DNA from 3 places in the Litoribacillus peritrichatus genome. Region 1 is predicted to be linked to each of the others. Evidence: predicted binding sites of a transcription regulator. Region 1 holds the regulator's gene; each other region holds the start of a gene.
The links. Region 1 encodes FNR, which switches genes on or off when oxygen is low (the NO sensors DNR and NnrR bind a similar motif). Its sites were predicted from a motif close to TTGATNTANATCAA; they were not measured.

Region 2: the regulator FNR is predicted to act here: its motif matches at 1,782-1,795, upstream of ABD744_RS10965 (type IV pili methyl-accepting chemotaxis transducer N-terminal domain-containing protein).
Region 3: the regulator FNR is predicted to act here: its motif matches at 1,933-1,946, upstream of napE (periplasmic nitrate reductase, NapE protein).

The regions. Positions count from the first base shown of each region.
Region 1 covers NZ_BAABBN010000012.1:488,126-491,405, forward strand. Annotated here, with positions in the region: gene ccoS (cbb3-type cytochrome oxidase assembly protein CcoS) at 1-114, shown strand, start outside; gene ABD744_RS18790 (sulfite exporter TauE/SafE family protein) at 148-1,071, shown strand; gene fnr (fumarate/nitrate reduction transcriptional regulator Fnr) at 1,221-2,000, shown strand; gene ppnN (nucleotide 5'-monophosphate nucleosidase PpnN) at 2,069-3,280, opposite strand, start outside.
Region 2 covers NZ_BAABBN010000007.1:272,260-275,539, forward strand. Annotated here, with positions in the region: gene ABD744_RS10955 (sensor histidine kinase) at 1-251, opposite strand, end outside; gene ABD744_RS10960 (substrate-binding domain-containing protein) at 238-1,392, opposite strand; gene ABD744_RS10965 (type IV pili methyl-accepting chemotaxis transducer N-terminal domain-containing protein) at 1,855-2,655, shown strand; gene ABD744_RS10970 (DUF3565 domain-containing protein) at 2,704-2,937, shown strand; gene ABD744_RS10975 (TonB-dependent receptor plug domain-containing protein) at 3,197-3,280, shown strand, end outside.
Region 3 covers NZ_BAABBN010000007.1:1,415,344-1,418,623, reverse strand. Annotated here, with positions in the region: gene napA (nitrate reductase catalytic subunit NapA) at 1-801, opposite strand, end outside; gene ABD744_RS16110 (chaperone NapD) at 853-1,137, opposite strand; gene napF (ferredoxin-type protein NapF) at 1,124-1,699, opposite strand; gene napE (periplasmic nitrate reductase, NapE protein) at 1,701-1,847, opposite strand; gene ABD744_RS16095 (protease complex subunit PrcB family protein) at 1,961-2,482, shown strand; gene ABD744_RS16090 (alpha/beta hydrolase family protein) at 2,880-3,280, shown strand, end outside.

The sequences.
Region 1 (3,280 bases):
TGGAACATTAAGAGCGGTCAGTTTGATGACCTTGAATCACCAGCACATAAAATTCTGTTTGATGACGACGACGAACTCCTTCCTGATGATGCAAAACCTACGCAGAAAAAATAACCCTCCAATCCATTATTGCCTGATCTTACCTATATGACCCCAGATACACTTTCTTTTGCAGCAGCTTTTTTAGTCGGACTTTTAGGCGGTGCACACTGCATCGGCATGTGTGGCGGAATCACCGGCGCTTTCGGCGTCAACACAAAAGGTTCGATCAAAAATCGCCTGGCTTTATCACTGAGTTTTAATAGCGGAAGAATTATCAGCTACACCCTTGCCGGGGTTCTGATTGGTTTAATCAGCACCTTCTTTACCGACATCAACCCGATGATAGGCATGGTACTCAGAATCATCGCAGGGGTCTTTATCATCCTTATGGGGTTATACGTTGCAGACTGGTCTCGTGCGATTACCTCCATTGAAAAAGTTGGCCAGTTTATTTGGAAGTTTATTTCACCTCTGACCAAACCGTTTTTGCCGCCATCCAATCCACCCAAAGCACTGATGCTTGGCTTACTTTGGGGATGGCTTCCGTGCGGCCTGGTTTACAGCACCTTAGTTCTTGCTTCAGCCAGCCCAACGGTCATGGGTTCAGCCTCGATCATGTTTGCTTTTGGCTTGGGTACTTTACCGACCATGCTTTTAACCGGAATGCTCGCTTCACAGCTGACGAGTTTCATTCGAAATCAAAGTGTCAGGTATGTGGCTGCTATACTTATGATACTGATGGGCGTGTGGATTATTTTTGGTAACAGCCAACACATCTTTGGACATGGAAATCATGCGGGTATGGATCATTCGGCCGGAGGTCATTCAACCGGAGATCATTCGAATATGAATCATGGTAATCCAAATGACACGATTGACCATTCTAATATGAACCACTCGGAATCAACTGGCACGATCGATCATTCCAGCATGGATCATTCAGAAATGGATCACTCAAACATGGATCATGGCATGCAAGAGAGCCAGGTTGATCACTCTAAGATGGATCATTCGAAAATGAATCATTAACGTCGCAAAAAACGACCAAATGGTTATAATTTAGAATCACTAATTATTTGATTTGTAAGCCGATGAAATATCCTTGCACTATTTAAGTGCTTTATTGGTTTACTCGCATGTGATATAAAACTCAAAAATTCTTAAAGAAGATACAGAAGATGTCACAAAAAACCTTAAATTCAGTCAAAAGCTGTGGAACGGCCGTTAGCTGCCAGGATTGTACTCTAAGTTCATTGTGCCTTCCTATTTCGCTGGACGGGCACGACGTCGACCGATTAGATGCCATCATCAAACGCGGCAGACCCTTCCAGAAAAGTCACACCATCTGGCGACAAGGCGATGATTTTCAATCGGTTTTAGCAATCCGATCAGGCAGTGTAAAAAGCTTTGTTACCAGCCCATCCGGAGAGGAGCAGATTGTTGGCTTCCACTTTGCCGGTGAGCTGATCGGTTTAAACGGCTTATTTAAGAAGAAGTATCCAATCTCGACCGTTGCCCTTGAGACAACGACCGTTTGTGACATTCCATACGACAGCTTAGACGCACTGGCAGACGACTTACCAGAGCTGAGAGACCAGATTCTTCACAGCATGAGTCAGGAAATATCTGAAGATCAGCAAATGATGCTGCTTCTGAGCAAAAAAACCTCAGATCAGCGTTTAGCTACGTTCTTGGTTTCCCTCTCTGAGCGTTTTCATCGCCGAGGCTACTCTGCAACGCGTTTCAGATTAACCATGTCCCGAAACGATCTCGGTAACTTCCTGGGGTTAGCGGTTGAAACCATTAGCCGTATTTTCAGTAAATTCCAACAGCAGGAAATCCTGAGATTCATTGACAGCAGCAGAGACATCGAATTGCTGGATATGGACACACTTTACGAACTTGCTGACTTGCAAGACAGCGTACAAAGACCTTGCGGCAGTAAATCCGCCAGTTAAAGCCTGTTGATAACGACAAAAATATAAGCCCTTTCGGGCTTATATTTTAAATTGCGTTCCTCTCAAATTCAGTCAGTAATTACTTCATAGCAAGGAACGTACTTGCTGCCCGGCAACTTCATCCGCTTCTGCCGAACAAAAGATTTTAATAACTTATCCAGCTTTTGCATCAATACTTTATCACCGTGCAATTTAAAGGGACCGTGCTTGTGTATTTCAGCAATGCCCTGTTCTTTTACATTACCCGCAACAATACCCGACATTGCCCGCCGTAGCTGTGATGCCAACTGATACGGAGGTTGATCCATATGCAAATCCAATTCGGACATAGTTTTATGAGTCGGCACAAAAGGCTCCTGAAATACCTCATTAATCTTCAGTAACCAATTAAAGTAAAATGCATCCTGAATGGACTTCCGGTGCTCTTTCACCTCAGTCATTCTTTCATTTAAAGTAATTGCTAACTGCTCAGGATCAGCAATAATAATTTCATATAGCTTCTGGGCTTCAGGCCCTAACGTACTGCCAATAAACTCATCGATTTCAATAAAGTAATCCGCAGACTCTTTGGGGGCCGTAAAATACACAGGAAACGCTTGTCCGTGATCACTGCCCATCAGCACGCCGAGTAAATACAAAATTTCTTCAGCCGTACCGGCGCCACCAGGAAACACAACAATCCCGTGGCCCAAACGAATGAACGCCTCCAGACGCTTTTCAATGTCCGGCATGATGATCAGCTCGTTCACAATCGGGTTTGGCGATTCTGCTGCAATGATGCCCGGTTCCGTAAGACCTATGTACCTCGGGGTGCGGATTCTTTGCTTCACATGGGCCACGTTTGCGCCCTTCATCGGCCCCTTCATCGCGCCCGGACCACAACCGGTGCAAATATCAAACCCCCTCAGGCCCAACTGATAACCCACTTCTTTGGTGTAATCATACTCAACACTGCCAATGGAGTGTCCTCCCCAACAAACGATAATGTTCGGGTCCATCCGAGCTTTTAGCGCATTGGCTTGCCTTAGAGTATGAAAAACAGCCTCTGTAATTTGAGCCCCATTGCCTTCCTGACCTAACTCGTCCAAATCAAGCTGAGTACTCAGGTAAATGATATCTCTCAAGACCGAATATAAATTCTCTTTCACCCCTTGAATCATTTTTCCATCTACGAATGCTCTTGCAGGTGCATTCTGAACTTCCAGACACGCGCCTCTCGCCTGGGGCACAATATTGATATCAAAATCGCGATATTGATTTTCAAGCTGTTCTATATCGTC
Region 2 (3,280 bases), on a different contig from region 1:
TTATTGAATGCGATGACCGCATTTTTGGTCTGACTCAACAGTTCTTCAAAGCGGAGGTTGGTGATTTCGGCTTGCTGCTGGTTGTGCTCGTAGGTGCTTTGTTTTGCAATTTCCAGCGCGTTTAAATAATACAGGCTCAGTGTGGTGGCCGCAGTAATGCCGAGCGCAGTGATCAGACAAAGGGCAATCAGCTTACTGAAGGCAATTCCTTGTTTGGGGAACAGTGGCTGGAATGGGTTAGGGAGTTTCATTGGAATACCTGAAGGCACGTTTTTCAAATCGCTGCAATTGTTCCGGGTCTATGCCTTGCTGGATTAACCGAAAGCTGCCGGAGTAAATGGTGGGCACTTGGGATGCTCGCCCAGACAGGTCGAGAGCTATGGCTTCGGCCATAGCGACGCCGTTGTCATCGTTCATTCGCATGACGGTGAAATCCAGTACTTTGTTTTTGATGCTGGCCAATTCGTTGGAACCGCCTCCCCAGCCATTGACGATTACTTGTTCTTTTAAATCATGCTGCTGAAGGGCATCAATGGCACCTAACGCTATGTCGGTGGAAGCAGCGTAGATAAAGTCCAGCTTAAATTCATCGTTTTCTAGGTGGTTTTGAATGAGCTGTAGGGTGGCTTCCTTAGCCATGTTGCGGTTGAAGTTGACGTAGTAACTGTCGCGCAGCTGGTAATTGACGGTGGCATTCATCTGGCTTTCAAATACACCGCCTCTGATTTTACTCACATAACCTTGAGTACCGAATAAAATCGCGTAGTTGGCCCCGGAAGGAAACCTTGACTGATACTCTTTGACTAGCAGCTGGGTGCCGGTGGCGTGGTCAAATCCGACGTATAAAAACGGTTGGTTGTTGCCAAACGACTTTAATGGTGTGGTGATGTTCTGGAGAATGATTTTGGTCTTCCCTTGGCTCATCACACGTTCGATCAGTTTTTTGTGTTTGATGGCGTCCAGCGTAAATATGAGGTAATCAGGGGTGTCATGGAAGGCGTTGCCGATCAGTTTCGATTGCAGGTTGAGATCTGTGCCTGGCTTGGTGAATTGAGAATCCAGCACATAGTTGATGCCAATTAAATCCAGCCTTTTGGTCAACGCGGCTACACTTCTTCGCCAATAATCAGAGACTTGAAGCCCTGGATAAACGACCATGATCTTGATGGCGTCCGGGTGAGTTGGTATGGGCTCGACCTGGCTTTGTACTCTCAGATTAAATGCTTCGGAGATAGCACGCTGTTCAGGGTATTGCTCGTGATATTCATCGATCATCCAGTAGCCGTTAAACCGGATATCGGCCAAACCCAGAGGTGAAATTGCCAGCCATAGTATCAGGCAACTGCATTGGAGAAGTCTTTGATATTGATCGGGCGTTTGCACTGATAACATGCCTGCTCCTGCTTCATAATGCTGTTGTTTTATTATTGTTTTAAACGTTCTTTAACATAGTTCAAAAGTAGTAAGTCTTCAAATTAAAATTGATTCTATCTTTCTGTATTTAAAAGGATTTCTTGATCTTTTTGTCAGGTGTTTATTTCTGATGGCAAGCTGCTGGATGCCCTGAAATAGTGCAGTTCATTTATCTATAAACATAAACGGCAAGGCAGACATTTAAGGTGTGAAGCGTATTTGTGATTACTGTGGATAACTCTGTTTATTAATGGGTTTATTTGGTGTTTTTCTTGTGGGTAACTCTGTTGAAAACAAATTTTATTGAGATCATTCTTTTTTATTAGTTGGCGCGTTAAATGCTAGTCAGGGAAAGAGTTTACACAGTTATGATGCAAATCAGTGGTTCCAAAGTGATTTTCAGAGATCATGGCTTCGCATTTCTTAAAAGAGGGTACGTCAGTGAAATTATTTATCAGGCTTGTGATTTTAAGTTTAATTCCCCTGTTAACACCGAATTACAGCTGGGGCATGACGGATGCAGAGGCGATCAATAAGTCGGGGCGACAGCGTATGTTGTCTCAGCGAATGATGAAGAGTTATTTGATGGTGGGCGCTGACGTAAAAGTGGATGTGGCGATAAAGCAGCTGGATGCCAGTGTGGCTCTGTTTGAAGAGCAGCTCTTAGAACTGAGAGATTACGCGCCAACGTCTGCGGTGAATAAACAACTGGATAAGGTGGAGTCGCTGTGGCAAATCCACAGAGCGAAAATTATTTCGACGCCGAATAAAGATATGGCTGCTGAATTGATGGCTGAGAATTTATCTTTATTGAAAGCATGCGATGATGTGGTGAAGGCCATTGCTAAATACGCGAAAATTGACAGCGCTCAGCTGGTTGATATGTCTGGTAGACAACGGATGTTGTCTCAGAAAATAGCCAAGGCTTACATGGCGTTGTACTGGAAAGTGAGCTCTGAGGTACTGGAACAAGAGTTTACGCAGGCGGTTAAGTTATTTGATGAGTCGTTAACAACCCTGAATGACTACTCTCGCAATACGGATGCGTTGTTAAAGTCATTGCGTAAGGTAAACAACCAGTGGAAGTTCTCTCAGTCCGGTTTTAAATTGGGCGACGACGGCCGGTATGTACCGACCGTGATTGCGGTGACGACCGAGTCGATTCTGAAAAAGATGGATCAGATCACCAAGCAATACGAGCAATTGATGATCACACAAAGCCGACAAGTGGCAGCGAATTAGCGGGCAACAAATTAAGCGAGTGCGTTGGTTGCCTGAAATTCATTTATAATGACTTGTATGCAACAACCCATCATCGGATACCATCAAGACGAACAGGGTGACTGGGTTGCCGAATTGGCTTGTTTCCACGGTCAACATGTTCGTCATCAGCCTCCGTTCATTAACCGCCCTTGGGTCGTGAATGAGGCGGGGCGTCAAAGCATGTTAGGGCACAGGTTGAACTGTGTTCGTTGCGATCGGCGAGAGCCGGTGAATGAGTCGATTGCCCGAAAGCACCTCTAGCAGGTTGTTGATTTTCTATCTGTGTTGCCCTAACGGCGTTAAAATCAGGCTCAAAATGCTCATTTATGAACATAATACCCAAGGGGCACACTGACTCCGCTTTTTCGTCTGATTTTGCCTTGTTAGTCCTGCCTCGATAACGAAATCAACAGCCTGCTAGCTAGGTCTGTAAAAAACCGTCTGTAAAAATCTTCTGTAAATAGCCTTCTGTAAATTTCTACTATAGTGAAGTGACGTTAACGAAAATAGACGGCTCATTATGGGATTGTTTATTTTGAAGGCTTGCCTGGTCGCCTTTTTGATTTTCAACACGGCTTGGTTACATGGCGATGAACTGGACTTC
Region 3 (3,280 bases), on a different contig from region 1:
AAGATCAGACTGAGGTTCAAACGTCATTGGCATATCAGCCAAGTCGTAGCAACGGTGCTCATAGGTTGATAACACAGCGACTTTAACATGCGGTGCACTCAAACGACGGTCAGTGACACGCGTCCAAAGAATCGGGTGCATCTCAGCCATGTTAGAACCCCACAGAACAAATGCATCCGCATTTTCCATGTCGTCATAACAGCCCATTGGCTCATCAATACCAAAAGTACGCATGAAACCAGCAACCGCTGAAGCCATACAGTGACGAGCATTGGGTTCGATGTTGTTGGATAAGAAACCTGCCTTCATCAGCTTGGAAGCGGCGTAGCCTTCCCAGACAGTCCACTGACCTGAACCGAACATACCAATCGCTTTCGGGCCTTTTTCTTTCAACGTCTTCTTGAACTTTTCTTCCATGATATCGAAGGCTTCATCCCACGATACAGGTTCAAATTCACCGTTCTTATCAAACTTACCGTTGGTCTTACGAAGCAATGGCGTGGTCAAACGATCCTTGCCGTACATGATCTTCGATAAGAAGTAACCCTTCACACAACTCAGGCCTTTATTGACTTCCGACTTAATGTCTCCGTGGGTAGCAACCACTTTGCCTTTTTTGGTTGCAACGTGAATGCTGCAACCCGTACCACAAAATCGACACGGCGCCTTGGACCACTTAAGTTCAGTTTCCTTTGAACTGGTAATCACATTACTGGCCTGTGCCGGTAACGAAATTCCAGCTGCAGCAGCAGCCGTAGCTGCTGCTTGTGCCTTAATATAATCACGACGAGTTAGTTTCATCTCTCACCCCAAGCTTATGCTGAGTTATCATTTTTAAATTACAAAAAATCTTTATTCGTTCTCATCGTCAATCTGGTGATACACCAGAGAAACATTGACAACACCATCGACATCTTTAATTTGGTCTATCACGGAGACCATGCCACGTTCTGTTTCACTCTCAACCACGACAACCAACTTACCTTTGTCTTGATCCGTTGCGCTTATTTCTGCGCCTTCAAGTTCCCCGATTTGCTTATTCACACGGCACATAAGCTCGGGTTTAAATTGCACGATGGCACTGGAAATATGGTATTCCCCATCCAAAGCGCTGATGTATTGCTCAGGCGATCGCATAACTCGCGTTCTCTCCTTTAGAAGTGGTAGGCTGACCGGGCATGGATATCATATGAATTGCTGCAGTTGGGCAAGTTGAAACACATGCGCCGCACCCATTACATACGTCATTATTAATCACAGGTTCAGGCATCGAAGCCTGGTTGTATTTCATATTGATCGCTCTTACATCACACACATCTTTGCAGCTCTGGCATACAATGCCTTTTTGAACCATGCAAACCCCATCCAAAGAAACGGATTGATGTTGCGATGCATCTGTAATCTCTGCGATTAAATCCCAAGGCGATTCAGACTGATCGTTAAAGATAGGTTCTGGGCAAACAGTCACACAATCCCCACAGAATGTGCATTCACCCTGATTAAAATTGACAGTAGGAAAGCCACCATCCCCCTTCACAATGACTTGCTCTGGGCATGCTTCAGCGCACTTATTGCAACGTGTGCACTGATCCAGAAAAACATCATCACTCAATGCCCAGGGCATATGAATCACTTGTGTTTCTGCTGCCTTTTTCGAAGCAAAGCGACCTCGAAATAAGGCACGACGGGCTTTATCCATGTTAAGCTCCCGGAGGCCCCATCAGGATCTGGCTGATCCAAACCATGAAGCCATAACCGCCAACAATCGCCACAGATAGAATTGGGAAAAGAACCACAGTCATGAACAAAAACATGTTCCGTTCATCTTTTTTTTCGATATCGTCCATACTCATCATCTCGCTTACTAATATTTAATTTTTTAGCGTAGACTAACTATGAAGGTATTGTATTACCCTTAGGACGATCGACTTGTTGATCAAGATCAATAGAAGGATAGGAAATGACTTTATTTAAAGGACGTAATTCAATTGTCACATCACTCACGCTTTCTATGACTGCGTTTGCTGCCGGGTGCACTTCCCTCTCCAGCGCCGCCGAGTTAACCTGGTCGGTCAGCCATGCGTCAGCCCAATGTTCTATTTCTGAACCAGGCGTCCAACTTTTTGACTATAAACAGGGCCAGCAATACCTCAATCAACTTCAAAAAAAGCAACAACAGCGCGTGATTGGTAAACCTAAAATGAAACACCATGTCGCTCAAGAACAAGCCGTGTTAGCAATCAATATGGGGCAACGATCCAGCGGGGGTTATGGCGTTATCGTTCAAAAAGCCGCTCTCAGCGAAAATACATTAAATGTGCATGTTAAATGGGTTACTCCCGGCCCGGACAGTTTCACTTCATCCGCGTTGACCAGCCCCTGTACTGTTGTAACGATTGACCACCCTATTTCAAAAGAAGAATCAGACAGCATTCGGATTAAGGTTTACGATCAAAACAACAATTTAGTCTTACAATCCTAACCAGAGCACATGAAAGGCTGGACGCTAAAAAAAACAGGTATTCACCTCAGCCTCTTGCCTTGGGTGATACCTTTTATAAGCTGAACTTCCCTTACTTTTTAAAGCACCATAAAAAGGCAATTTTTACCAAAAAGTGCACTTCCGCACCAATTTCAAACAATCGTTGAATTGAATAATTAATTTCCCCTGACGGGCAGGGCCTACCAATTGTATTCATGACCTGAATCAAATAAAATTTGGCTAAGTGGCACGCTATTCGCTTACGCCTATTTATTATATGTTCTGTCTCCTATGCATTGATAAATAGAGTTCATTACGTATTTCTCGATAGCAACGCATCTCCGAGCATTCACCATATACTTGAGAATTGCACTAGAGGACCTCAAAAGGGTTAATTATGACAAAGGTTATAAGACAAAAAGTTACCTTCACTAATTCTGACAATCTTCGCCTTGATGGCATGCTTGAAAGTCCCGAAGACCCTAAAGCCTACGCATTGTTTGCGCATTGCTTCACGTGTTCAAAAACCAGTGTTGCAGCCAGCCGAATTGGTCGCGAACTGGCACAACGAGGTGTTGCCGTACTGCGATTTGATTTTACCGGCCTGGGAAGCAGCGAAGGCGACTTTGCCAACACCAACTTTTCTTCCAACATTGAAGACTTAGTGGCTGCTGCCAGGTTCCTTGAAGAAGAATACGAAGCGCCTACCTTATTGATTGGTCACAGCTTGGGCGGAGCTGCCGTGCTTGCATGTGCAGACCAAGTGCCTTCCGCCAAAGCGGTGGTTACCGTTGGCGC